DNA from 3 places in the Bacteroides sp. 14(A) genome. Region 1 is predicted to be linked to each of the others. Evidence: riboswitches for the same ligand, from Rfam matches in the RefSeq annotation. Region 1 holds a riboswitch; each other region holds the start of a gene.
What was found. A riboswitch is a leader RNA that binds a small molecule or an ion and turns the genes downstream of it on or off. The one in region 1 is predicted to bind cobalamin.
Positions count from the first base shown of each region.

Region 2: it holds a riboswitch for cobalamin, as region 1 does, so the genes downstream of both, K429_RS0125070 (TonB-dependent siderophore receptor) here and K429_RS0106585 (GNAT family N-acetyltransferase) in region 1, are expected to answer to the same signal.
Region 3: it holds a riboswitch for cobalamin, as region 1 does, so the genes downstream of both, K429_RS0103600 (TonB-dependent receptor domain-containing protein) here and K429_RS0106585 (GNAT family N-acetyltransferase) in region 1, are expected to answer to the same signal.

Region 1 covers NZ_JAGH01000001.1:1,756,203-1,766,007, reverse strand. The annotation lists gene K429_RS0106610 (DUF3805 domain-containing protein) at 21-827, opposite strand; gene K429_RS0106605 (hypothetical protein) at 1,175-2,377, opposite strand; gene K429_RS0106600 (response regulator transcription factor) at 2,782-3,471, shown strand; gene K429_RS0106595 (cell wall metabolism sensor histidine kinase WalK) at 3,446-5,230, shown strand; cobalamin riboswitch at 5,264-5,468, shown strand; gene K429_RS0106585 (GNAT family N-acetyltransferase) at 5,696-5,998, shown strand; gene K429_RS0106580 ((4Fe-4S)-binding protein) at 6,008-6,238, shown strand; gene K429_RS0106575 (tryptophanase) at 6,308-7,681, opposite strand; gene K429_RS0106570 (M23 family metallopeptidase) at 7,803-8,696, opposite strand; gene K429_RS0106565 (4'-phosphopantetheinyl transferase superfamily protein) at 8,715-9,347, opposite strand; gene K429_RS0106560 (gliding motility-associated protein GldE) at 9,361-9,805, opposite strand, start outside.
Region 2 covers NZ_JAGH01000005.1:526,831-533,859, forward strand. The annotation lists gene K429_RS0125060 (DUF4251 domain-containing protein) at 1-235, opposite strand, end outside; gene K429_RS0125065 (sirohydrochlorin cobaltochelatase) at 450-1,481, opposite strand; gene K429_RS0125070 (TonB-dependent siderophore receptor) at 1,511-3,607, opposite strand; cobalamin riboswitch at 3,749-3,954, opposite strand; gene K429_RS0125080 (dicarboxylate/amino acid:cation symporter) at 4,021-4,848, opposite strand; gene K429_RS0125085 (mucoidy inhibitor MuiA family protein) at 4,859-6,742, opposite strand; gene K429_RS0125090 (DUF4369 domain-containing protein) at 6,887-7,029, shown strand, end outside.
Region 3 covers NZ_JAGH01000001.1:1,040,771-1,047,799, reverse strand. The annotation lists gene K429_RS0103605 (serpin family protein) at 19-1,260, opposite strand; cobalamin riboswitch at 1,363-1,566, shown strand; gene K429_RS0103600 (TonB-dependent receptor domain-containing protein) at 1,616-3,643, shown strand; gene K429_RS0103595 (DUF5074 domain-containing protein) at 3,678-4,799, shown strand; gene K429_RS0103590 (ABC transporter substrate-binding protein) at 4,918-6,021, shown strand; gene K429_RS0103585 (iron ABC transporter permease) at 6,027-7,029, shown strand, end outside.

The DNA of each region.
Region 1 (9,805 bases):
TATGGCTGGTTGGCAAATGATCAGAGTAAGGATTTGTAGGTTTCTGCCAGATTGCAAGATTCCCCTGCCTTCACTTTGCTCCACACTAATTTCATGGGGTCAATCCATTCTCTAGTAGTAAGATTCTGCAATACAGGAGCTTCACGATTACCATCTATCAGAGTCATCCATTCTAACCCATCTACTTCATTGGCAAGAATCACACAGATGGCAATACCAAATGAAAGCCATGCTTCTTTCTTCTTCGGACCGATAGTTCCACTATCAATGACCTGTTGCATACTGTCCAAATCTTCTTCCATACCTTGGAAATCTTTTTTCAGTTGTTCTTTTACAGTAGTGGTCACCCACTCAAAAGCCTCATTAATCTGGTAGATTTCGGACAAGCGGACAGGTATAAGCTCTGCCGGATATTTCACTCCCTCTTTACGTATTTCCAACGAAGCGATAACGGCTTCGGCCTCTGCCACAGATGCTCCCTTGCTTACCGTAAAGGAACATTCAAAGGCAACATCATCCACACCGGTAATCCAAAGATGAGAAGTATAATAAGCCCCTTCTTCTTCAAACATCTCCTTACTGTAAGCACATGCCAAGCTTCCTATTTTAACGGAGACTGCCGAAGGATTGTCTTTCAGTTCCTGACGGGTAACTTCCCGACCATACATAGCGTTACCTTTATATGCAGAAATACGAAAATTTCCAGTCCATTCACTTGGATTATAGAAGAGAAAAGAGCCTTCCCCATCTTCAAACTCATTCCAGTCTGCGGGATACAACATGGAAAACCATGCTCCCGGAGAGATAAATTTCTTGCTTTGTGCCATTGCTATTCAGAGGTTAATAACGAGGCCACCTGACCTCGTTCGGCAAAAGTAACATTACATCCGTTGATATGCAAACAAACAGAAACAAAAAACAGCCGATTCTCACGAACCGACTGTCCCAATCATCATCTATGAATGAAGACCGTTACAGTCTTCAATATCTTATTAAATCTCTATGAAACTTCAAAGAAAATCATATTTCTGTTTCCGAGCGCAAAGATAATCAATGAAATATATAGATTCCCAATATTTTAAGATATTTAAATTAACGTTCTATAAACTATGGAATTTTATAGATTAATATGCAAAAAAGCAGCGATTCTTAATAACTAACCTCTTGGTATCTTCTATTTTCCAATAGGCTGTATCTTCCTTCTCACATCCTTAGAAATCTCCAAAAACATGTAATTCAATTTCCCGGAATGTATTCCTTCTTCATTTTGCTTATACTTATTATTAGCGTATTGCTTAGACTTATCGAATGTCAGTCGTGACATTTGATTCTGTGATTTACCTACCATCGTTGAATCCAGCTTCTCATCCGGAAAGAAATCATCCAGATCCACATCTCCAATCATAGTAGTTTCAAGGAAGTTCATATTCTTGCGACCGGCATCTGTATAATACCCCACAAACATGTGTCCCGGAGTACGAACTAATATTGGCTCTATATTAATAGCACGAAGCAAGGAAGCAAACAACACGCTACCATCCACACAGTTAATCTGCGAAGACTCCAGTGCATCATCAAACGTGCGAACACGCTGGGAAAAGACCACATTACTGGACAAACTGGTATTAGAAACAGAACTGTAACGGAAATTACGCTTTTGAAGTACGTTCCATAGAGCATAGACTTGCTTGTCCACCACTTCAGCATTGCCACCTTGATAGCCCAGGAAACGATTGACAATACGGGTGTTCAGTGCTTCACGCAACAGTTTATCAATCATCGGATTTTCCTCATTGACGTATGCCGCAAAGAAAATACCGGTATCATGAAATTTAGTTCCGTTCGTGACATACCCCAACAGACATTCATTAATGCTGCGAACAGAAAAAGTACGAACCCGCTGCCCCAAATCCTTATCATTCATTTCTACCTTAACAGCCACACTTACCGGTTCCGCCTGGTTATTATTCTTCAGCGCTTCGTAATTCCAGATAATATCGGGATAGATCGTATATTCCGTCCGTGGTTTAGCCAGCACAAACTCAGATACGGAACGGGAAAAGAACGGAGTTTCAGCAACTTCAATACGCACCCTGCTATACGCCTTCCCCGAACGAATCCGGATAGAAATGCAGGATTTAGAATTACCCACATATAAGGAATCAGCCGGAACAATGACTTGCGCATCCGTCGTCGCTACAGAAAGAATACTGGAAGGAAAGATGTTGCCTCCCAACTCATCCGTTATCTCAAACCCGGAACGGAACGGAGCCGTATTCAGCCAAAAGGAACCTGCCACAACCACCACCAATAAAGCTATCAGAGCGGGCAAACGCCATTTATATCGCCGAAAATTTATATTAGTCAACTCTTTCATACCAATGTTATTTATATTAAGACAAAGGTAAGTATAAAAACTGAAAAACTGGAATGCAAAAGTAATAGTTTACAGTTCTTCACCTTACCAAAACCGTGTCAAAGCCTTACCAACTCCGCGTCAGGTTCGTACCATCTCCGTGCCTATACGCTTGAACCTGATACGGACCCAATACGGAGTTAATACGGACCCGGTACGGAGTTTCTACGGATCTGACACGGAGTTGGTACGGACTTGGTATGGACCGGATTACCTTCAGCACATACAAAAATGTAATCAAATTGTAACACGTGTTTCACTTTCCCGTAACAAAAACACCGCACCTTTGTCGCTGAAAAGAAATAAAGTATAACTTTGTGGTAGGAGAATTTGTTTTGAATACCTCATATTAATTAGAAAAAGCAATGAACGATTATCGTATTTTAGTTGTAGACGATGAAGAGGACCTTTGCGAGATCCTGAAATTCAACCTTGAGAATGAAGGGTATGAAGTGGACACGGCCAACTCTGCCGAAGAGGCGTTGAAAATGGATATCGGTAGCTACAACCTGTTGCTGCTGGACGTGATGATGGGAGAAATATCCGGTTTCAAAATGGCCAGCTTACTAAAGAAAGATAAGAAGACCGCTCAGGTACCTATTATATTCATCACCGCCAAGGATACGGAAAATGATACGGTAACCGGCTTCAATCTGGGAGCTGATGATTACATCTCCAAACCTTTCTCTCTGCGTGAAGTCATCGCACGCGTCAAAGCTGTATTGCGTCGCACCCAACAGGGAGAACCGGAACGGGCACCGGAGCAAATCAGCTACAAGACGTTAGTCATTGATATTGTAAAAAAGAAAGTAAGTATCGACGGGGAAGAAGCCCCTCTTACCAAAAAAGAATTTGAGATATTACTTTTACTCCTCCAGAGCAAGGGACGCGTATTCTCCCGCGAAGATATACTGGCACGGATATGGAGCGACGAGGTCTATGTGTTGGACCGCACCATCGATGTGAATATCACTCGCTTGCGTAAGAAAATAGGTATTTATGGTAAATGCATCGTAACTCGCTTAGGATATGGATACTGCTTCGAAGCTGAATAATACCACACATTTCCTGTCGTTCAGCCGGAAGTTATTTCTTTCGGTCATTTCACTGTTTCTGGTATTTGCCGGATGCTTCCTAGCGTATCAATACCAGCGTGAAAAAGAATATAAGATAGATCTGCTGGATATACAGCTACAGGACTATAATGAACGACTACACCAGGAACTTACTCACATTCCAGACAGTCTGTGGGATAAAACTTTGGAACGATACCTGCAAAAGTACGTCAAACAGGACTTACGTATTACGGTAGTAAACGTACAGGGTGACGTATTATATGACAGTTTCGAGAATCAGAAGTTAGGCAATCACGTCAATCGCCCGGAAGTACAAAAGGCACTGGCAGAAGGAAAAGGATATGATGTACGCCGTACTTCCGAAACAACAGGAGTACCCTACTTCTACTCTGCCACACTCTATGAAGGCTACATTATACGTTCCGCCCTCCCCTATGACTTAAACCTTGCAAGACACCTTGCAGCAGACCAGCACTACATCTGGTTTACCCTCATCGTATCATTACTATTAATTTTCATCTTCTATAAATTCACCTCTAAACTGGGGACAGCCATCAATCAGCTACGCGAGTTTGCCAAACGTGCCGATAAAAATGAGCCTGTGGAAACAGATATGCAGTCCGCCTTCCCACACAATGAACTGGGAGAGATTTCACAGCATATCATCCAGATATACAAGCGACTGCGGGAAACCAAAGAGGCGCTATACATTGAACGGGAGAAATTGATCACCCACTTACAAACCTCGCATGAAGGATTGGGCGTATTCAATAAGGACAAGAAAGAAATCCTGGTCAACAACCTGTTCACACAGTACAGCAACCTGATTTCAGACTCCAACCTACAAACAACAGAGGAAATATTCTCTATCAGTGAGTTCCAGAAAATCACGGATTTCATCAACAAGACTCCCAAGCGTCCGGGCAAGGAAGAAAAGCGTATGTCTATCAGCATCAATAAGAATGGACGTATGTTTATTGTGGAATGTATTATATTCCAAGACTTAAGCTTCGAGATATCCATCAATGATGTCACCCAGGAAGAAGAGCAGATCCGCCTGAAACGCCAGTTGACACAGAACATCGCACATGAACTGAAGACCCCGGTCAGCAGTATACAGGGCTATTTGGAAACCATCGTGAACAATGAAAACATTTCGCGGGAGAAGATGCAGACATTCCTGGAGCGATGCTATGCTCAAAGCAATCGGTTGAGCCGACTGCTACGCGACATCTCTGTATTAACGCGTATGGACGAAGCCGCCAACATGATCGACATGGAGAAAATAGATATCAGCCTGTTAGTAGGCAATATCGTAAATGAGGTATCCCTGGAACTGGAAGAAAAGCATATCACCGTAGTCAACTCCCTAAAACCAAAGATACAACTACGGGGAAACTATTCCCTGCTATACTCCATTTTCCGCAACCTGATGGACAATGCTATTGCTTATGCAGGCACGGATATACGCATCAACATCAGTTGTTTCCGCGAAGACGAGAATTTTTATTATTTCAGTTTTGCCGACACCGGCGTAGGTGTCTCTCCCGAACATCTGAACCGCTTATTCGAACGTTTCTACCGGGTAGATAAAGGACGCTCACGCAAACTGGGCGGTACGGGATTGGGATTGGCTATCGTAAAGAACTCGGTAATCATCCATGGAGGTACCATTTCGGCCAAAAACAACCAGGGTGGCGGATTGGAATTCGTATTCACACTGGCAAAAGAAAAATAATCACTTATCACTAACCACTAATCACTTTTTTCCTTATCTTTGCGATGCATTGGTTTACAGTCTTTGTTCGGAGACGGTAATTAAAAGGGAATCAGGTGCAAATCCTGAACAGTCCCGCTGCTGTAAGTTTCATGATAGGTTGCAGGCAAACTACCAATAGCCACTGGAAGTCCGCTTCCGGGAAGGCGCCTGGCAACAGAAACAAGTCAGAAGACCTGCCATGCACTGTTTTTATCACTGCTTTCGAGGAAAAAGCGTTGAGTCTAATGAAACGGGCAAATCGTCCCATCATTTCATTCATCCACTCTGCTTCAAAGAAAGTAAGGAACAATAAACTCTGCCAAGTTTATTTGAATGGTGTCCGGTCGAAGGGATTTCGCCCGGACATTTTATTCTGTAACTTTCCCAAAACAAATTTCATCATCCGCGTGTTATACATACAGTAAACAATTAATACGAAGAGTTATGGAAGCAGATTATGAACTGATCGACAATGAAGAACGTCACCAATATGAGTTCCATGTCGATAAATATACTCCAAAGATTGAGTATATAAAATCAACGAATGGGGAGATTTACCTGACACACACCGAAGTACCCACTCAATTGGGTGGTAAAGGCATCGGCAGCCAGTTAGTAGAAAAAGCATTAAAAGATATAGAAAAACAAGGACTAAGGTTAGTACCTCTCTGCCCGTTTGTAGCGGGATACATTCACAAACATCCCGAATGGAAAAGAATTGTAATGAAAGGTATTCACATTCAATAATAAATAGTTATGAATATAAAGAAAGAATATACGAACGGGGAAGTGACCATCATCTGGCAACCCGGACTGTGCCAACATGCAGGCATTTGTACCAAGACCCTTCCGAATGTGTATCATCCGAAAGAAAAACCGTGGATAACGGCTGAAAATGCAACGACGGAAGAATTGATCGCTCAAATCAAGAAATGCCCGTCGGGAGCATTAAGTTACAGAATGAATAACGAGAAAGAAGATAAATAAAAGAAATGAGGTTACCCCTTCAACATATGAATTCGGGTAACCTCATTTGTATTATGAAAAAGAAAGTAGTTATGTACGTTCCAATTGAACAGTGAAATGACGCATCAGGGGAGCCTCCCAAGTAATACGGACTCCATTAGTAATACTTTCACGACGGTCGAAAACATTCTTCAACGCTACTGCAATCACGTTCATGTGATTATCCGTATATACGCGGCGGGGAATAGCCAGGCGCAATAAATCCAATCCGGTAAAACGGTTCTCACGGGTAACCGGATCACGGTCTGCCAGGATATAACCGATTTCACATCCTCTGATACCGGCTTCAAGATATAGCTCAACCGTTAGAGTCTGTGCCGGGAATTCATTCTTCGGTACATGCGTCAGTACCTTCGTTGCATCCACAAAAATGGCATGTCCGCCTGCTGGACGCTGATATGGAATACCGTATTCATCCAACTTCTTTGCCAGATATTCTACCTGACGGATGCGGGTTTCCAGATTATCAAATTCCGTATTCTCATCCAGTCCTGTAGCAAGTGCATTCATGTCACGACCATTCATACCACCGTAAGTAAGATACCCTTCATATTGCACGCAAAAGCCTTTGGCACCTTCGTACCAATCTTTTTTTCGTGTAGCAATGAAGCCTCCCATATTGACGATACCATCTTTCTTGGCACTCATAGTCATACCATCCGCCAGGTCGAACATCTCTTTCGTAATTTCCTTTATCGTTTTACCGCTATAGCCATCTTCACGCATTTTGATGAAGTAAGCGTTTTCTGCAAAACGTGCGGAGTCAAATAATACAGGTTTATTATACTTATCCGCAAGAGCACGGACTTCACGAAGATTCTGCATGGATACGGGCTGTCCGCCAGCCGTGTTGTTCGTAATGGTAACGATGATAAACGGTATACGGTCACCATATTCCTGCAACGCTTTTTCCAGCTTCACAGGATCGACATTACCTTTAAAAGGTATTTCCAACTGAGTATTCTTCGCTTCATCGATGGTGCAATCCAGAGCAATGGCCTTCCGGCCCTCGATATGCCCCTTTGTGGTATCAAAGTGAGAGTTACCCGGAACAATATCTCCATCATGTACCAGATAAGAGAAAAGCACATTCTCAGCAGCACGCCCCTGATGGGTGGGAATGACATATTCAAAACCAGTCAGACGAGTGATCACTTCTTTCAGATTGAAGAAGGAGGAAGCACCTGCATAACTTTCATCGCCCAGCATCATCGCTGCCCATTGACGATCGCTCATTGCTCCCGTACCGGAGTCAGTTATCAAATCGATATATACTTGTTCGGATTTCAGCTGGAACACATTGTAATGGGCTTCTTTAAGCCATTGTTCACGTTCCTGGCGGGTACTCTTCCGAATGGGTTCCACCATTTTAATTTTCCAAGACTCTGCAAAAGGTAATTCCATAGTGCTTGCTTATTATTTTGACATTTAGTTAACAAAAAGACCCGTAGAAGAATTTCTACGGGTCGAATATAAGCATTTATACAGGATTAAGCAAAAGTTTTACTATCTTTTTGTCAACAAATTATTCCTTTGACAGAAATTTCTTCTTCTCCTTCTTACTCATCTCCTTCATGATAATTTCAACAGGATGCCAGGACTTATACATCACCCGCTCTTCAGGTTTACCTGTTTCCTCGGGAGAAAGATAAAAATCAGGTACATATGAGTGATCCGGCCGATCGGGGCAATAAATACTGAAACGTAAATGGGAACCCTGCTTGTAGTTCTCTCCGCCAATGATGCCAAGCGGCTGTCCCGGAATCACCTCTTCACCCGGAGAGACAAAGATCCCTTCATTCTGAAATAATTTATAACGGGCAAAAGTTCCGTCCTTATGGAAAACTTCCAGATAATTTTCCGTCGAATGGAACGATGTGTTTTCAGAAGTGGAAGCGGAATTGTCAACAACTTCCGTTACGAGTCCGCCACGGGCAGCAAAGATCGTGTCTCCGGCAGTCGTAGAGAAACCAAGTCCCGTGATACGCTTCTCTCCTTCCTTTCCTATAAAATTATCTAAAGACACCATCTTATTCACACGAACCACTTTCCCTTGTGCCAGAGGGAAGAGATACACAAAACTGGTATCCGTCTTCAAGCGGCTATTTCCTTTTTTATAGGTATAGCGATATGAGAATCCAATCGGAACATTTTCCGTAGACGGACGCAAAGTCAACAGACGTGTTTTGCCATAATGAATAACGGCATCATAAATTTCTCCTTCAGAAGAGGTCGTATTACTCAGCCGGGAAAAAGTCATAGATACCGTATAAGGCGTATGCGACTGAGTTTCGGAATAGAAAGTCACTTCCCCCTTGGTAGACCGTTCATAGCTTACCGTAACAGTCTTATCCGACTGTGCATAAACCAGCAGAGGCAAGCAAAAAAGAAGAAGACAGAAATAGCGTTGTAGTTTCATAGTATCATATTTTTAAAATTAATCGACTTGCCAGGTCAGCACAAAGTCCGGATGCAGGAGATATCGGATCTCAAATTTACGCTGTTCCGGTGTTCTGTACTCTTCAGCCGAGAAAACTCCTTTTTCAGTAACCGTAAAAGGAAAAATACGCAGATGCTCCCGGAAATCAACCTCCGGTGTATTCATACATTTAAACATCACTTCTTTGGCCGACCAATGGAGCAACAAAGCCCAGGTATCCGTTCCCTGATACGAAGACAGAGGTTCATCAGTACGCATATACTTATGCGCCACCTTATGTACCCGTTCACCGTATTGTTCTATATCAATGCCCACTTCCTTACCGGCTTCACCGATAATCACCGATACATACCCACGTGTATGAGAAATACTGATTGATGCAGATTTATCTGCCAGATACGGTTTCCCGCTGGGATAGTAAGCAATTTCCTTTTCCTCTCCCAATAGAGTAAATACCAACACACGAACCGACAGCCATTCCAAACGACGATGTTCAGCAGAGAAACGTTGCAACCCCTCCAGATATGTTTCCTGTTGCGGAAGCATGCTCAGCAATTCATCCAGTGTTTCGTCCATCTTCCAGACTCCCCACTTATATGAAGGATACGTATGTTGTATGAAAAGAGACATATTATTTTATAAATCAATCTTTCTTATCGGAATCCGACGGAAGAGTGTTGATAGTGAACTTCACTTTAAGAATACGGCGGTTATCCATCTCCAGGACTTCAAATTCATAGTGATCGTAGGTAACCTTTTCATGCAGGGCAGGGAATTCACCTTTCAGCTCCAACAGTAATCCTGCAAGCGTATCAGAATCACCCGCCACTTCATCAAAGACTTCCTCGTCCACCTTCGTAATCTTATAAAAATCCGTCAACTGAGTTTTAGCTTCAAACACCCACGTATGATCGTTCAGCACTGCATACGTACGTTCTTCGTCATCATATTCGTCGTGAATCTCACCTACTATCTCCTCGATGATATCCTCCATCGTCACAATTCCCGACGTGCCACCAAATTCATCAACCACAATGGCAATATGAATCTTATTGGCCTGAAAATCACGCAGCAAATCGTCAATCATT
Region 2 (7,029 bases), on a different contig from region 1:
CACTACGGCCTCTTTTGAATGTCACACGATCCGCTTCCAATACAAACTTTCTCTCCTTTATGGCTTGTACTGCATCAGTGTATGCTCGTTCTTCTTCTATTTTCTCCCGAGCTTTTTCTGCATCACGTTGGGCTTTACGTTCAGCACGGCGACTTTCACTTTTACTTTCCTGTGCATAGATTGTTGTAGATGCACCTATAAAAACTAACATCAATAATACGATAATTTTTTTCATAACTTATTCTTTTTTTGTTCCGTTTGTTTCAATATCACTTGAATAAACAATCTGAAAATTAAAAAGATGCGTGTAATCTATATTATTATGGCGCGCATTAATATTTATTAATGAGATTTAGTGCCTGAATTAATAATAAAGAGAAGGTGCATAACGAACAGTAAACTGCCGCCATACACCTTCTCAAGAAGTAATTAAAGAGAGAGATTAATGTTTATTCTTCTGCGTCCGGGTCATACATCGGTTCACTCTGTAGGGCTGCCGACATGTGGCTGATCCATACGTTTACAATTTCAGAATAGTCGGCCAGTCCTTTGATATCACAATTGCTGAGTGGACAAGTATATCCGGCTTTGTTTAGTTCGTAACGCCAGCTTCCTTCTTCGGGATCGTTTTCGCTTACGCCGCCTTTCATGTCATTGTTGGCATGATCTCCGGCAATGGACATCAATGGATGGCAGATGACATCTCCCGATGCTTTTCCGGCTGCTTGCATGCGGGAAATCATGTTATCTACATAATTATCTTCCATATCAACCGTTGCCACAAAATAATTGGAACTGTAAGTCTTCTGAAGTTCTTCTTCCAACATGGTGTAGCGGGAGTTACCGTTTCCGTAGTTCCAGCCTTCGGGGTTACCGTGCCCCATGAACGTAACAATCTTGCCTGCATCTACTTTTGCTTTATAGTTTTTGTGCAGAATAGTTGCCACTTCCTTCACATCATCTTCCGATTCCAGCAACGGACCGGCCAAGTATACCTTTATATCTCCAAATTCAGGGTGGTCACCGCTGTAGTGAAAGTCTTTCACGGAATTTTGCACCCGGAGATATTCTTCACCCGGGATAACGTGTAAAGACTGTACGCAAACTGTTTTATAACCTGCAAGTCCGATAGCTTCCAGATAGAAAGACGGAGCATAATAGTTCCAGCCTTTGGCTGCGCAACGGGTCATACAGATTTCTGAAGTGAAAGAAAAATAGACATCCATGTTGGAGAACTTTTTGGCGAATTGTTCTTTCATGCCTTTGAAGGTTTCCTGCGGTGCGTCCCAAGTACTTCCGAAAGTAACAAGCAGCAAAGCAGTGTCATGCTTTTTGTTAGCTTTTACTTCGGCAGATACAGCTTCCATTTTCTTATCATGTTTGGATTGTGCCGAGTCATCGTCATCGTCCGAGCAAGATACTACGGAGAAAGACATCAGAGCAGCCAGTGCCGCCATCATCATTAACTTGAATTGTTTCATGTCATTAATTGTTTTTAAAAGGGTTAATACTATGTGGTTTTTCTCTTTTTCTGTCCAAATTGTACCATCAATGAGACGTAAAAGGTTCTTCCTGCCGTGTTTGTTCCGTAGTTCAGTCCATGGTAGGTCGTTTCATAATAATTCAGTATATTGTCAATGCCTGCATTGATTTCTGCATCCCATTGCTTGCCCAGGTTGAACTGGTGGCGTGTGTTCAGGCGCCAGAGGTGGTAGCTTTTGCCGTTACCGTCATCCTGATAATAGCGTTTGCTCTGGAAACGGCCATACAGGCCTACGCTGAGTCGATAATTGCTGTTTTTCCGATCATAATTCCAGACGGCACTGACGGTGCCGCGATGGTGAGCCATACCATCTATGACGATGTGTTTCATCACTTCGTCTTCTTCATCGTACTGATTCGCTTCTGTGTCCAGATAGCTGTAACCGCCCGCCAAGGTAAGCGTTTTGAAAGGCATCCACTTGGCGTTGATATCTATGCCGCAGGTGCGTGCGTCATCCATATTCTGGTATTGGCGAACACGAGCCGGGTCGTAGGTGACGACGAGGTCACCTGGAGCCTGAGAGGTCGGAATCGTCACAAGAGTTATCATGTTGTCTAACCAGTTGCAGTAACCTGTGGCACTGATACTAAAGTCAGTACCGTTGTATTCTACACCACCGGAAACATAACGGCTGGTTTGAGGTTCCAGGTCTTTGTTACCTAAGTTTAGGATAACGAGAGACATTTGGCGAATATAACGGTAGTGGAGTTCTTTCAGAGTCGGAGTCTTGAAGCCTTCGGAATAAGTGGCGCGCAGGTTAAAGTCGCCCAGCTTGTAGAGAGCCGACACTTTGGGCGTGGCGCGCATACCGAAATTGTTGTTCAGCGTTAATCGTGCACCGGCTGTGATGTTCAGCTGACTAAAAGGCGACCACTCATCCTGAAGATAAAAGGAACCTGTGTTGTCGGAAACATTCTTTTCGTCCAGTCGGCGGGGAGCATCCAGCCAGTTTATTTCCATATCAACTCCTGCACTCAAACGGTTGAAATAGGGGAGGTTGAATATTCCTTTAGTCTGGATGAGCAGACGGCTTTGGTCACTCTGCAGACCCTTGTCACCGGGAGAATACGGGAAACTGATTTCCTTGCCGTTATCGTCATATTCTTTGTCCCAGGTTTCGTGGGTATAGGCATAATAGTAGGCATGACTGTCATAATGTATATCGGCTGTAATGCTATTATTATTTTTTAGCTTCATTTTACCACCTGTTGAGGCTGAAGCGTTGCGATAAAGGAAATCGTATGTTTTGTAATCGGGTATTCCGCAAGGGCGGTATACGCGTTTGCGGTAGAAACTACCGTCTGCATACAGGCTGAGTGTCTGGGTAGCCTGATAGTCGATGTGTTGTGAAACTTGCCAGTCGGTATATCGGTTCACGGTTTTATTGATGGAATTGGTGACAGGCTTTTCATATCGATTTGGGTCTTCGTAAGTAGTGTTCTGCCATCCGTCGGAATGTTTCAACTGAAAGTTGGTGGCAAAGGTCCATTTATCTGACTTGAATTGGAAAGCATTGGATTGTCGGAATTCGCCGTATGATCCGCCACGTGTGGTGTTTGTGACCAGAACGTTTTCACGATGTTTCTTGGTGATGATGTTTATTACACCTGCAATGGCATCGCTGCCATAGAGTGCCGAAGCGGCTCCCTTTACAATCTCGATACGTTCGATGCGTGCCGGATCTATCAGTCCTAGGTTATTTTGCCCGCCTACGTCACCATGTATCTTTTTGCCGTCGATGAGGAGCAAGATATAGCCGTTTCCCAATCCGCCCAATTGCATATTCGACCCCATGTCACTGGAACTGAAGTCGAAAGAGGGGCATAACCCACTTAATATGTCTTCAAGGGAGGAGGCACCGTAGCTATCCAACATTTTATGCGAGATAACCTCGGTTTGCACAGGCGCGTCTTTCAGGTAATGTTCGGTACCTGTACCGGTCACTACTACTTCCTGCAACATAAGTGACAGTTCTTCTTCATTCTTGTTTTCGAGGATGCTTTGGGCGGAGGCAGCATGCACCGCACACACAAACACCGCTCCAAGTAAATACTTGTGCTTCATCGTTTGCCGATTTTCTGTTTAATAAAAACGTAACGGCACATCGCTTCTGTATGCGAATACTAATGACCCGGAAGAATAAAAATAGTTTTGCCTATAATTATAGTATAGGGGTGACATCGCTTTTAATCCTGAAAGCTAAGTGCTCAAGTAATGGAAGTTGGTAGGTATTCTGGCTTTCCCCTGTCTGTATCGCCTTCCCATCGCATTGCGGCGTCAGTGGCTTTTGTGGTTACAGACTTTTTCTTAATGAGGATTACAGCTGCAGGTACAGCTCCGGTTTTACACCGGATTCCCTTGAGTCGGACGCATTGATATACTTTCCGATTGCCAATTCCGATTGCAAAGATAAAGATATTTTTAGAAATCAGAAGGTATTTGTGAAAATACTTTAGCAACTATTCTAATGTGATGAATTATCTGTCAATAATGGAACATACCGCTGCATCTCCGGTTACATTTACTGCGGTGCGCAGCATGTCCAATGGTCGGTCCACCCCCAATATCAATGCCAGACCTTCTACCGGAATACCTACGGAAGTGAGCACCATTGCCAAGATGACATAACTGCCTCCGGGGATACCCGGGGTACCGATAGAAGAAAGTACGGTCATAGCAACGATGATACAGAGTTGGGAGAAACTCAGATCGATCCCTAAAACTTGTGCGATGAAAAGAATGGCAATGGTTTGATAACAGGAAGTGCCGTCCATATTTATGGTAACGCCTACAGGCAGGACAAATGAACTGACTTCTTCTGAAATACCTAATTTTTGTTCTACAGTCTTCAGGGTTACGGGCAAAGAGGCGGCACTACTACTTGTTGTGAAGGCAAACAGTTGTACGGGGTACATGGCACGGATGAACTGTTCTTGCAGATGGGCTACTTGTTCGTGGTTTACCAGTTTGCCCGGTTGCACCAGTAGCCCCATTGCAAGACCTATGAGGATAGCGACTACAGTCGTACAGATATATATTCCGATGGTCTTTCCGCCGATACGGGAAAATTTACTGATGTCCTTCAGTCCGGTCATTCCCTTTATCAGAGATATAAAGACCAGGGGAATGGCGATCAGTTGGAGAAGGCGGATGAAGATTTGTCCCCAAGGCTGTATCCAGTGGCGGATGAATGTATCACCACCGTCTACCTGTAAGGCGATGAGGCCGATGATAATACCGGTAATCATTCCTATCAGGATTTGCAGATACAGGGGAATATCAGATATTTTCTGTCTTAGAGTCATAAGAAAAGCATTATTCTATTATTAAGTTTCGCCCTTTAGGGTACTTCACTTTATAGCGTAAAGCTAAATCACGTTGTTCGCCGGGTTGTAAGGTAATTTGCCAGGTGATGATACCTTTCGCTTCATCCAGACTGCCGCCGCTGATTTCTTCTGCTGTTACGGTAATGTTATTGTTGCGTGATACGGGTAGCTGGTCGTAAAGCGTAAGGATGACAGGTTCGGGACGCGTATTGCGGACAGAAAGTTTCCATGCAATGGATTGCGTCTGATTGGAACCCATAAACTTGCGTGAGGTATATTCGTTCTCTTTCGTACGCTGTATCATGATACGTTTATCACGACCTAAAGAGAAGGATAGTGTGTCGTTCTGTTGGGTGACATTCATAATGGACTTGCCAATGAAAGTATTCTCAAAGTAAACATTTGCTTCGCCTTCAAGTAAGTTCAGCTTTTCCCAATCGGTTACCTGGGCAATCAGGAAAGCATCTTTATCTATCTTCGGAGTACTTTGGTAAGTATAGGAAGCGGGTAATTCGTAATGACCGATTTCAGCAACTACAGGTTTGTTATCAGAAGGAATGGTGTAGGGCACTTTTATTTCAAATTCGTAGCCCATCTGTCCCTGGCTTTGTTCAACGTCAAGGGTCATGCTGGCCTCTTCTTCGTATTGAATATCTTTTTTATGGTTTACCTTAAGACCGGAGACAGCACCTGCCATAAGAGATTTCCTTTCAGCGCCGTAACCTACTACCACTACTTCATCCAATGCCTGTGTATCTTCCTGAAGGGTAACATTCATAATATTTCCTTGTATATCTCTGGTCTGAGTCTGATAGCCAATATATGAAAATTGAAGTTTGTTTTGCCCATTGGGAATAGTTATGGAATACTTACCGCTTATGTCGGTGATGGCTCCTATCGTAGTCCCCGGAATGGTAACGGTAGCACCTATTACGGGCGTACGTTCATTATCAAGAACGACTCCTGAAACAGTGTTTCCATTAAGATTCAAATTGTAGCGTGGTGCTGCAAGTCCGTAATCCAACCAGTAAGTAGACAGAGTGGGGGCTACGCTTCCGGTGGAAGGATTAGAGGAGGAAAGGGATAATTCTACGTTCTTCCACTCTTCCTTGGTATTCTGAAAGATGTTGGCTTTGTAAATGATGGAGATAGGCTCGGCCAGGCTACCGGAACGAACATCATAAGAGGGGAACCAACCGGCATTTTTTACATAATAGTTCAGAGTGAATGTAGCTTTACAAGCTGCTGGCGCATTTACATTGACCATAATTTCACTCATAGGGGTTAGAGATTTACCGCTTAGTTGTACCAGTTCAGAGTTAAGTTGTCCCTGTTTGATGGCAAGTTCGGCTATCTGTTCATTGATGGCCAGTTCTTTTGTTTTCAGAGTTTTCAATTGTCCGGAGTAATATTGATTCACTTCTTTGATAGTGGCCAGAGAAATAGCGGTATTCTTATTGTTGACGGAGCAATTTGTTTTCAGCATTTCATATTCGGCATTGATAAGTCCAAGCTCGGCATTCTGTTCTTTTTGCTGTTTCTCTATTTTTTTAAGCTCCTTTTGCAGGCTTTGTTGTTTTTCGCTGACGGCAAGGCTGTCTATATAGTTGTATTGCCGGTTGACTGCCGTAACGGTGAGTTTTCCCTTGGCACTGACCTGCATACTTTGTGCATCCATATAGGGGGATAATCCGGTAAAGATGAGCGTTGAATTTCCTGCCGGAATATCTACTTGTTTGGTACGCGTCACTTGGGCACCGTCAATGAACAGCGTTACCTTTTCGGCAGTTGTTTTCACCTTGTTTTGTCCCATAAGGGTGGTGGCTGCACAAAGGCAGAAACATGCCCATAGTCCTAATCTCAGTCGTTTCATAGTCAGTCTTTTTAATGTTATGTCACAAATATATGGATATTTCATTAACAATTGCTTTTATATATTGTCTTTTTTGCTTGCATCTTTACTGAAAAGATTGTTCTTTTGTGCAATGTGTTTGTTTACTCAATCTATCTGTGCTTTATGAAAATCAATCAATGGATATTTTACTCTTTGTTTCTGGGACTCATCAGTTGCCAATCGCAAGAACAGACTTTTACTGTGCATTGCACCGGACTGGGCGCTTACGAAGAAGATACGGTCTACCTGTGGCGATATGGTGCCGA
Region 3 (7,029 bases), 720 kb from region 1:
TTCTTTATAAATATCAAACTATAGTTCTGTAATCTTTCCCATAAAGAGGATGGCTCCCGTACTCTTTTCCTTAACCATAAAGGCAAAAGGACGATTCACAAAGAAGGGAACAGGAGAAGGAAAACCGACAGCATTATCAAACATTCCTCCTACTGTAACCGCAGCCGCTTCGGTACCTTCCTCATCCACATTTATATAAGTAAACTGTTGCAGAAGGCCAATATATAATTCTGCACCGGACATATTGGCAAACTTTGCTTTATAAGCATCGAAAGCATCTTTCATCCCCATAGCTATCATGTCCTCTTCCAGCTCTTTGTCATATTCTACTTTAAAACGAGGAAGTTTAATTTGTAGTTCTTTTCCTGCCATATTCTTACTCCACTGTTTCCAGTTCTCATAATTCAGGCTGGGTAAGCTTTCATCCAAGGTCTTATCTCCAGATGGCAACAGTATCACCATACTAAAAGCTTCATTGCCATAGGGTAATTCCGCAATAGAGAAATCATCAGTCTGGGTGTAATTGAACGTTGCGGTCTGGTTCATCATAGCTACTTTCTGCTGACTGCCGTCAACATTGGTAAAGTTATCCTGTCCAGTAGCCGACTTATCAAACTGGCTTTTCCAGATACCTTTAAAATAGAGTGCATTAATCAGATACATACGAGCATCCGCAGGTATTTCCTGAATAACCTCTTTTATGCAATTATTAGTCTGAGTGGCGCACCATTGGTTTATCACATCTTTGGCGGTCGGAGATGTGAAATCAAGTTCTTGCACCTGAGCATCGTACATTTTCTTATTTACATCAACAAAAGAGTCATAAACCTTAAAACCTTCCTCTATCCAGATAGAATTAGCTATTCCGAGTTGAGTTGTATTGTCCAAATCCAACAAAGCTGAAGTTAACTTTTGATTATAGTTGTTCAGATCATCAAGAGAGAAAGTATTGGCAGGGAATCCTAATACATCCTGCATCTCAGCAAGCGTATTATCAGTAGCCCCGTTCGTAATCATGGATAAACAAAGTGATGCACTCAATGGAGACACAAAAACATTCGGTTTTTCTTTTTCGGTACTGCACACCTGATCGAAGAAACGGAAAGCAAAGTCTGTACCTTTGTCCATAAACTCTTGTTCCGCACGGGTAAGATTGATGTCTTGACGTGGTTTAGGTTCCGGTTGAGAAGGATTCTCATCATTCTGACAGGCTGCAAGGATACTGAGTAGGCTTAGCGCAGCAATAGTTTTCTTTAGCATAAGCATTATAGTATTAGTTTTCTATTAAGTTACTCTGTTAGAATAAATGCATAAATTTATGAAATACTGCATCCTATAATAAATAAAACATAAATCTTTCCTATCTTTGCCCTTCGGTTTTGTTGAAGTATGCCTTTCGGTATGCTTCATGAAAAGGGAATTGGGTGTAACTCCCAAACAGTCCCGCTGCTGTAAACTCATTGTCAAGGATTTACCAATCACCTATGCCACTGCCGGTATTCGCACGGTGGGAAGGCGGTAAATCCGGAGTAAGTCAGAAGACCTGCAAAACCTATCAAATTTTATGCCTTCGAGGAAAGGGCATGAGATACTTATATTTTTACAGCTATTTGTTATGATCAAGGATAATCCATGCCGATGCATCTGGCTACAGTTTTGTTTATATTGTTTCACATGCTGCCTTTGTGTCAATTTACAGGCACAGCAGGCGGGAGACTCCATTACGGGAAAGGTACATGCCATTCCGGAAGTTTCAGTAAAAGGACGAAAAATATCAAGCCGCATCACTTCTGCAACTCCAACGCAATCTTTCAGTCGCAAAGATTTTGAGGCACTTGGCTTACAAGGTATAGCAGATGCCGTAAAACGTTTTAGTGGAGTGAACGTGAAAGACTATGGTGGATTAGGAGGATTAAAGACTATTTCTATTCGTAATCTCGGTGCAGCACATACAGCCGTTAGTTATGATGGAATAGCCGTTAGCAACAGCCAAGCAGGCCAAATTGATATTGGGCGTTTTGCAACTGATAACATATCCACACTCTCACTCAGTATTGGACAAAGTGATAATCTTCTACAATCAGCCCGTATGTATGCTTCCGCAGGGATACTTCATATTGTCACAGAACAACCCAAATTCATTTCAAATAAAAAACACAATTTCCACGGACAAATTAAAGGAGGTTCTTTCGGTTTGTTCAATAGCATCGCACGTTGGGAACAACAAGTGGGAACTAACTCAGCCTTTACTATTGATGGGAATTTCCTGCGTTCAGATGGAACGTATCCTTTTACAATAGAGAATGGGAAACATACTGCTACAGAAAAGCGATACAATTCAGACATTTTTTCCTACCAAGGTGAAATAAACTTTTTCCATCAATTCTCTGACAGTAACCATTGGAATACCAAAGCTTATTACTATCATTCCAAACGAGGGCTTCCCGGTGCAGTCATCTTATATAATCCGGAATCTAATGAACGATTAGTAGATGAAAATCTCTTCCTACAGACGCAATGGAAGAAAACGTTCTCACCTGAGTGGACATTACAGGTACAAGGAAAATATAACTATGCTTATAACCGTTATCAAGATAAAGGTTCCCAATATGACAGTGGCAAGGTGACTGACCGACACACTCAAAAAGAATATTATCTCTCTGCAAGCTTATTATATCAACCAATACAAAATTGGACATTTTCTCTATCTCAGGATGGCGTTATCAACACCTTAGATAATACCTTGCCTGATTGCCCTTATCCCACACGCTACACCTCATTGACAGTACTCAGCAGCAAATACACCTTCCCTCATCTGACCGTTCAGGCTCATATACTTGGAACTTACATTTCAGAACATGTAAAAAAAGGAAGTGCTCCCGCTGATCTGCATCGCCTTAGTCCTAGCATTAGTATGAACTATCGTCCATGGAAAGAACATTTGTTCTTCATCCGCGCCATGTATAAGGGCTGTTTCCGTACCCCAACTTTCAACGACCTTTACTATTTCCGAAGTGGTAACAAGGATTTAAAACCAGAAAAAGCGCAGGAATATAATATAGGCATCACTTACGGTGGTTCCCCTTTCACTTTCCTGAATTATTGTTCTATCACACTGGATGGATATTATAATAGGGTTACAGATAAAATAGTTGCTTTCCCCAGCACTTATGTGTGGAGAATGCAGAATTATGGTAAAGTACGTATCATAGGTATGGACGCTACTCTTTCCACAGAGTTTCCGCTTACTCATCGATCAGAAATACATTTTTCCTGTGGATATACTCTACAAGAAGCAATAGACTTAACCAATCCGGAAGCAAAAAATTACAAAGACCAGCTACCTTATACTCCGAAACATAGTGGAAACGCCTCCGCTACAATTGAGACCCCATGGCTTAATGCAGGTTATACTCTGATGGGAGTAGGGAAACGTTATTATCTTTCACAAAATATACCCGAAAACGAAATTGACGGGTATTTAGAACATACTCTCACTATCTCACGTAACTTCAAAATAAGTAACTGCAAACTAAGATTGCAAGCAGATGTAACTAACTTAACCAATAAACAGTATGAGGTAATTAAATACTACCCTATGCCGGGACGTTCATGGAAATTAACAGTAAGTGTTCAACTCTAACAATATTATTATTCACTATTAAATACCATTAATTATGAAAATCAGATCTTTATTATTCAGTGCTATCTGCCTATTGGCACTCGGTACAAGTTTTATCTCTTGCAGCGACGACGATAATGATTCAAAACGAGATGACAGTGGCTCTAAAGTAGCTCTTTCCCAGAATCGAGTGTTCATTTTAAATGAAGGAAGTCTAAACCTAAATAACGCTAATATTTCTTTCTATGATCCGGATAAAACAATAGACTTTATCGCAGATATTTTTCAAAAACAAAATAATGCAAAATTAGGAGACACAGGACAAGACATGATCGTGTACAATGATTATATTTATGTGATTGTTTCCGGCTCCAAATATATTACAAGATTAAATGCAGCCGGTGTGGAACAACAACGCTTCGCTTTTTCCAGCAGTGAAGGAAGTCCGCGCTATATGACTGCTGACGATGGTTATATTTATGTGACCCAATATGGCGGCAAAGTATCCAAACTGAATGCAAATACTTTAGAACGAGTGAAAACTTTTGAAGGAGGAAAAAATCTAGAAGGTATTGCTGAAGAAGATGGACTGCTTTATGTTGCCAATTGCTATACTGTAACAGAAACAGGTGCCTATGAATATTTTAATGAAGTATTCGTTATTGATGCCAACACTATGGAATTGAAAAATACACTTACTGTGAGAAGGAATCCGAATAAACTGTTAGAGAAAAACGACAAAATATTCCTATTGGCTTCTTTAATATGGGGTGGAGATGAAGGAAACGAACTCCAAGTAATAGACCCTAAGAATAACAATCAAGTAACAAGTATCACCGCCGCGACACACATGGCAGCATCAGAAAACACATTGTATTTAATCAACTCGGATACTGACTATTCCAGCTATCCTTACACGACAGTAAATACATTTTTCACTTATAACATATCCACCAAACAATTAAGTGAGGTCAATTTCCTGAAGAATGCACCTGAAGAACTATCCAGCGCAAGCATTTATGTAATGGAAATAAATGAAAAAAATGGTGATATTTATATCGGAACCACTCATTACGTAGATGGTAACGGAGATATTTACCGTTTCAAAAAGGATGGAACATTTGTAGAAAAATTCGATTGTGGCGGTCAAAATCCCAATAACATAGTATTCTTATAATTATATAAATATTTAGCTATAACATATGCTAAAAACCTTGTTGTAAACAAGTAATATTAAAACAATGCTTCTACTCAAACGTATTCATATACAAATTAGTCTATACAATGCCCTTTGGATGACAGTACTACTTCTTTCCGCCTGCGGCGGAAAGAGCAGCACTGTTTCCGGCTCTGCACAAGGAGACAGCATCCCGCTGCACTATTCTTCTAATCTCTCTCTGATAGATTACGAAAATTACATCGTTGCACAGCTACGCAATCCCTGGGATACAACAAAGATACTACACACCTATGTATTAGTAGACAAAAAGCAGCCGTTACCCCAAGAACTGCCTCAAGGTACTCTTGTCCGCACCCCACTTAGTAAAGTAGTCATCTACTCATCCGTTCATTGCAGCTTGCTAAAAGACCTCGGTGCTTTAAATAGTATTGGTGGCGTATGCGACTTGAAGTACATCAAACTACCGGAAATCGAGGAAGGATGCCGAAACGGAACCATCACCGATGTAGGTGATGGCATGAACCCCAATATCGAAAGAATCATAGACCTGCACCCCGATGCCATCCTACTTTCTCCTTTTGAAAACAGCGGCGGATACGGGCGTGTGGAAAAGTTGAATGTACCCATCATTGAATGTGCTGACTATATGGAAACCTCTTCATTGGGACGTGCCGAATGGATGCGTTTCTACGGTCTACTATTTGGTAAAAAAGCGGAAGCAGATGCTATGTTTGCTTCGGTCGAAAGAAGCTATAAGGATTTGCAGGAATTAGTAAAACCCATCTCCTTTGCTCCCTCCGTGATGTGTGATTTGAAAACAAGCTCTACCTGGTACACTCCGGGTGGCAACAGCACCATTGCCAGGCTATACGCTGATGCAGGCGCCAACTATATTTTCAGAGAAGATACACATAGCGGCTCGCTCCCCTATCCTTTCGAAGTTATCTTTGAGAAAGGTCAGCAAACGGATTTCTGGCTGATACGCTATAACCAACCTATAGATAAAACATACAAGGAACTGGAAAAAGAATTTGCCCCTTATGCAGGTTTCCGTGCTTTCAAGGAACGGAACATCTACGGATGTAATACCAACCGGGTTCCTTTTTACGAAGAAACGCCTTTCCATCCGGACTGGTTATTGAAAGATTTGATAAAAATATTTCACCCTTCACTGTTGGAAGGCTATGAGCTGAGGTATTACAAAAAACTATCAGAATAGAACTGATGATAAGAACGAAAGCAAAAGGATATATATATGGCATAGCACTGTCGGTCCTCATTCTCGTATTGATGGCTGCGAATCTCTGGTTCGGTTCAATCAATATCCCCGCCGGAGCTGTGTGGAATACTCTCATAGGAAATGAAGTAGAAAAAACCAGCTGGGTTTTTATTATCTGGGAGTCCCGTCTGCCGCAAGCCGTCACGGCATTACTATGTGGTGCCGCACTCGCAGCTTCGGGACTGATGCTACAAACGGCATTCAACAACCCACTGGCAGGTCCATCCATCCTGGGCATTAACTCAGGAGCAAGTCTTGGTGTCGCATTGGTGATGCTGGCCGGTGGAGGAAGCATTGCTACAGGAGTATTTACCTTATCCGGTTTCTTTTCCGTGATACTCGGTGCCTTCATCGGGTCGATGGTGGTAATGGGACTTATCCTTTTCTTTTCGACACTGATAAAAAGCAACATCATGCTGCTGATTACGGGTATCATGATCGGTTATATCACTTCGTCCGCTATTTCATTACTTAATTTCTTTGCTACTGCCGAAGGGGTACATTCTTATATGATATGGGGCATGGGGAACTTCGGAGGTGTCTCATTGCAACAACTCCCCTATTTCTCCATTTTCTGTCTGGCAGGTTTGTTACTTTCCATCCTTCTTATCAAACCCTTGAATGCCTTGCTGTTGGGTACGCGCTATGCTGAAAACTTAGGAGTAAACATCCGTCGCACAAGAAATCTGTTACTGATTGCCACCGGACTACTGACAGCCGTCACCACCGCCTTCTGCGGACCTGTTGCTTTCATCGGCCTAGCCGTTCCACATATCTCCCGCCTGATGCTGGGTACGTCCAATCACAATTCACTGCTTCCCGTCACTTTGCTGACAGGTGGTGTAATTGCCTTGCTCTGCAATCTGATCTGCATCCTTCCGGGTGAAGCAGGTATTATTCCCCTCAATGCGGTAACCCCTGTGCTGGGGGCGCCTGTTATCATTTATG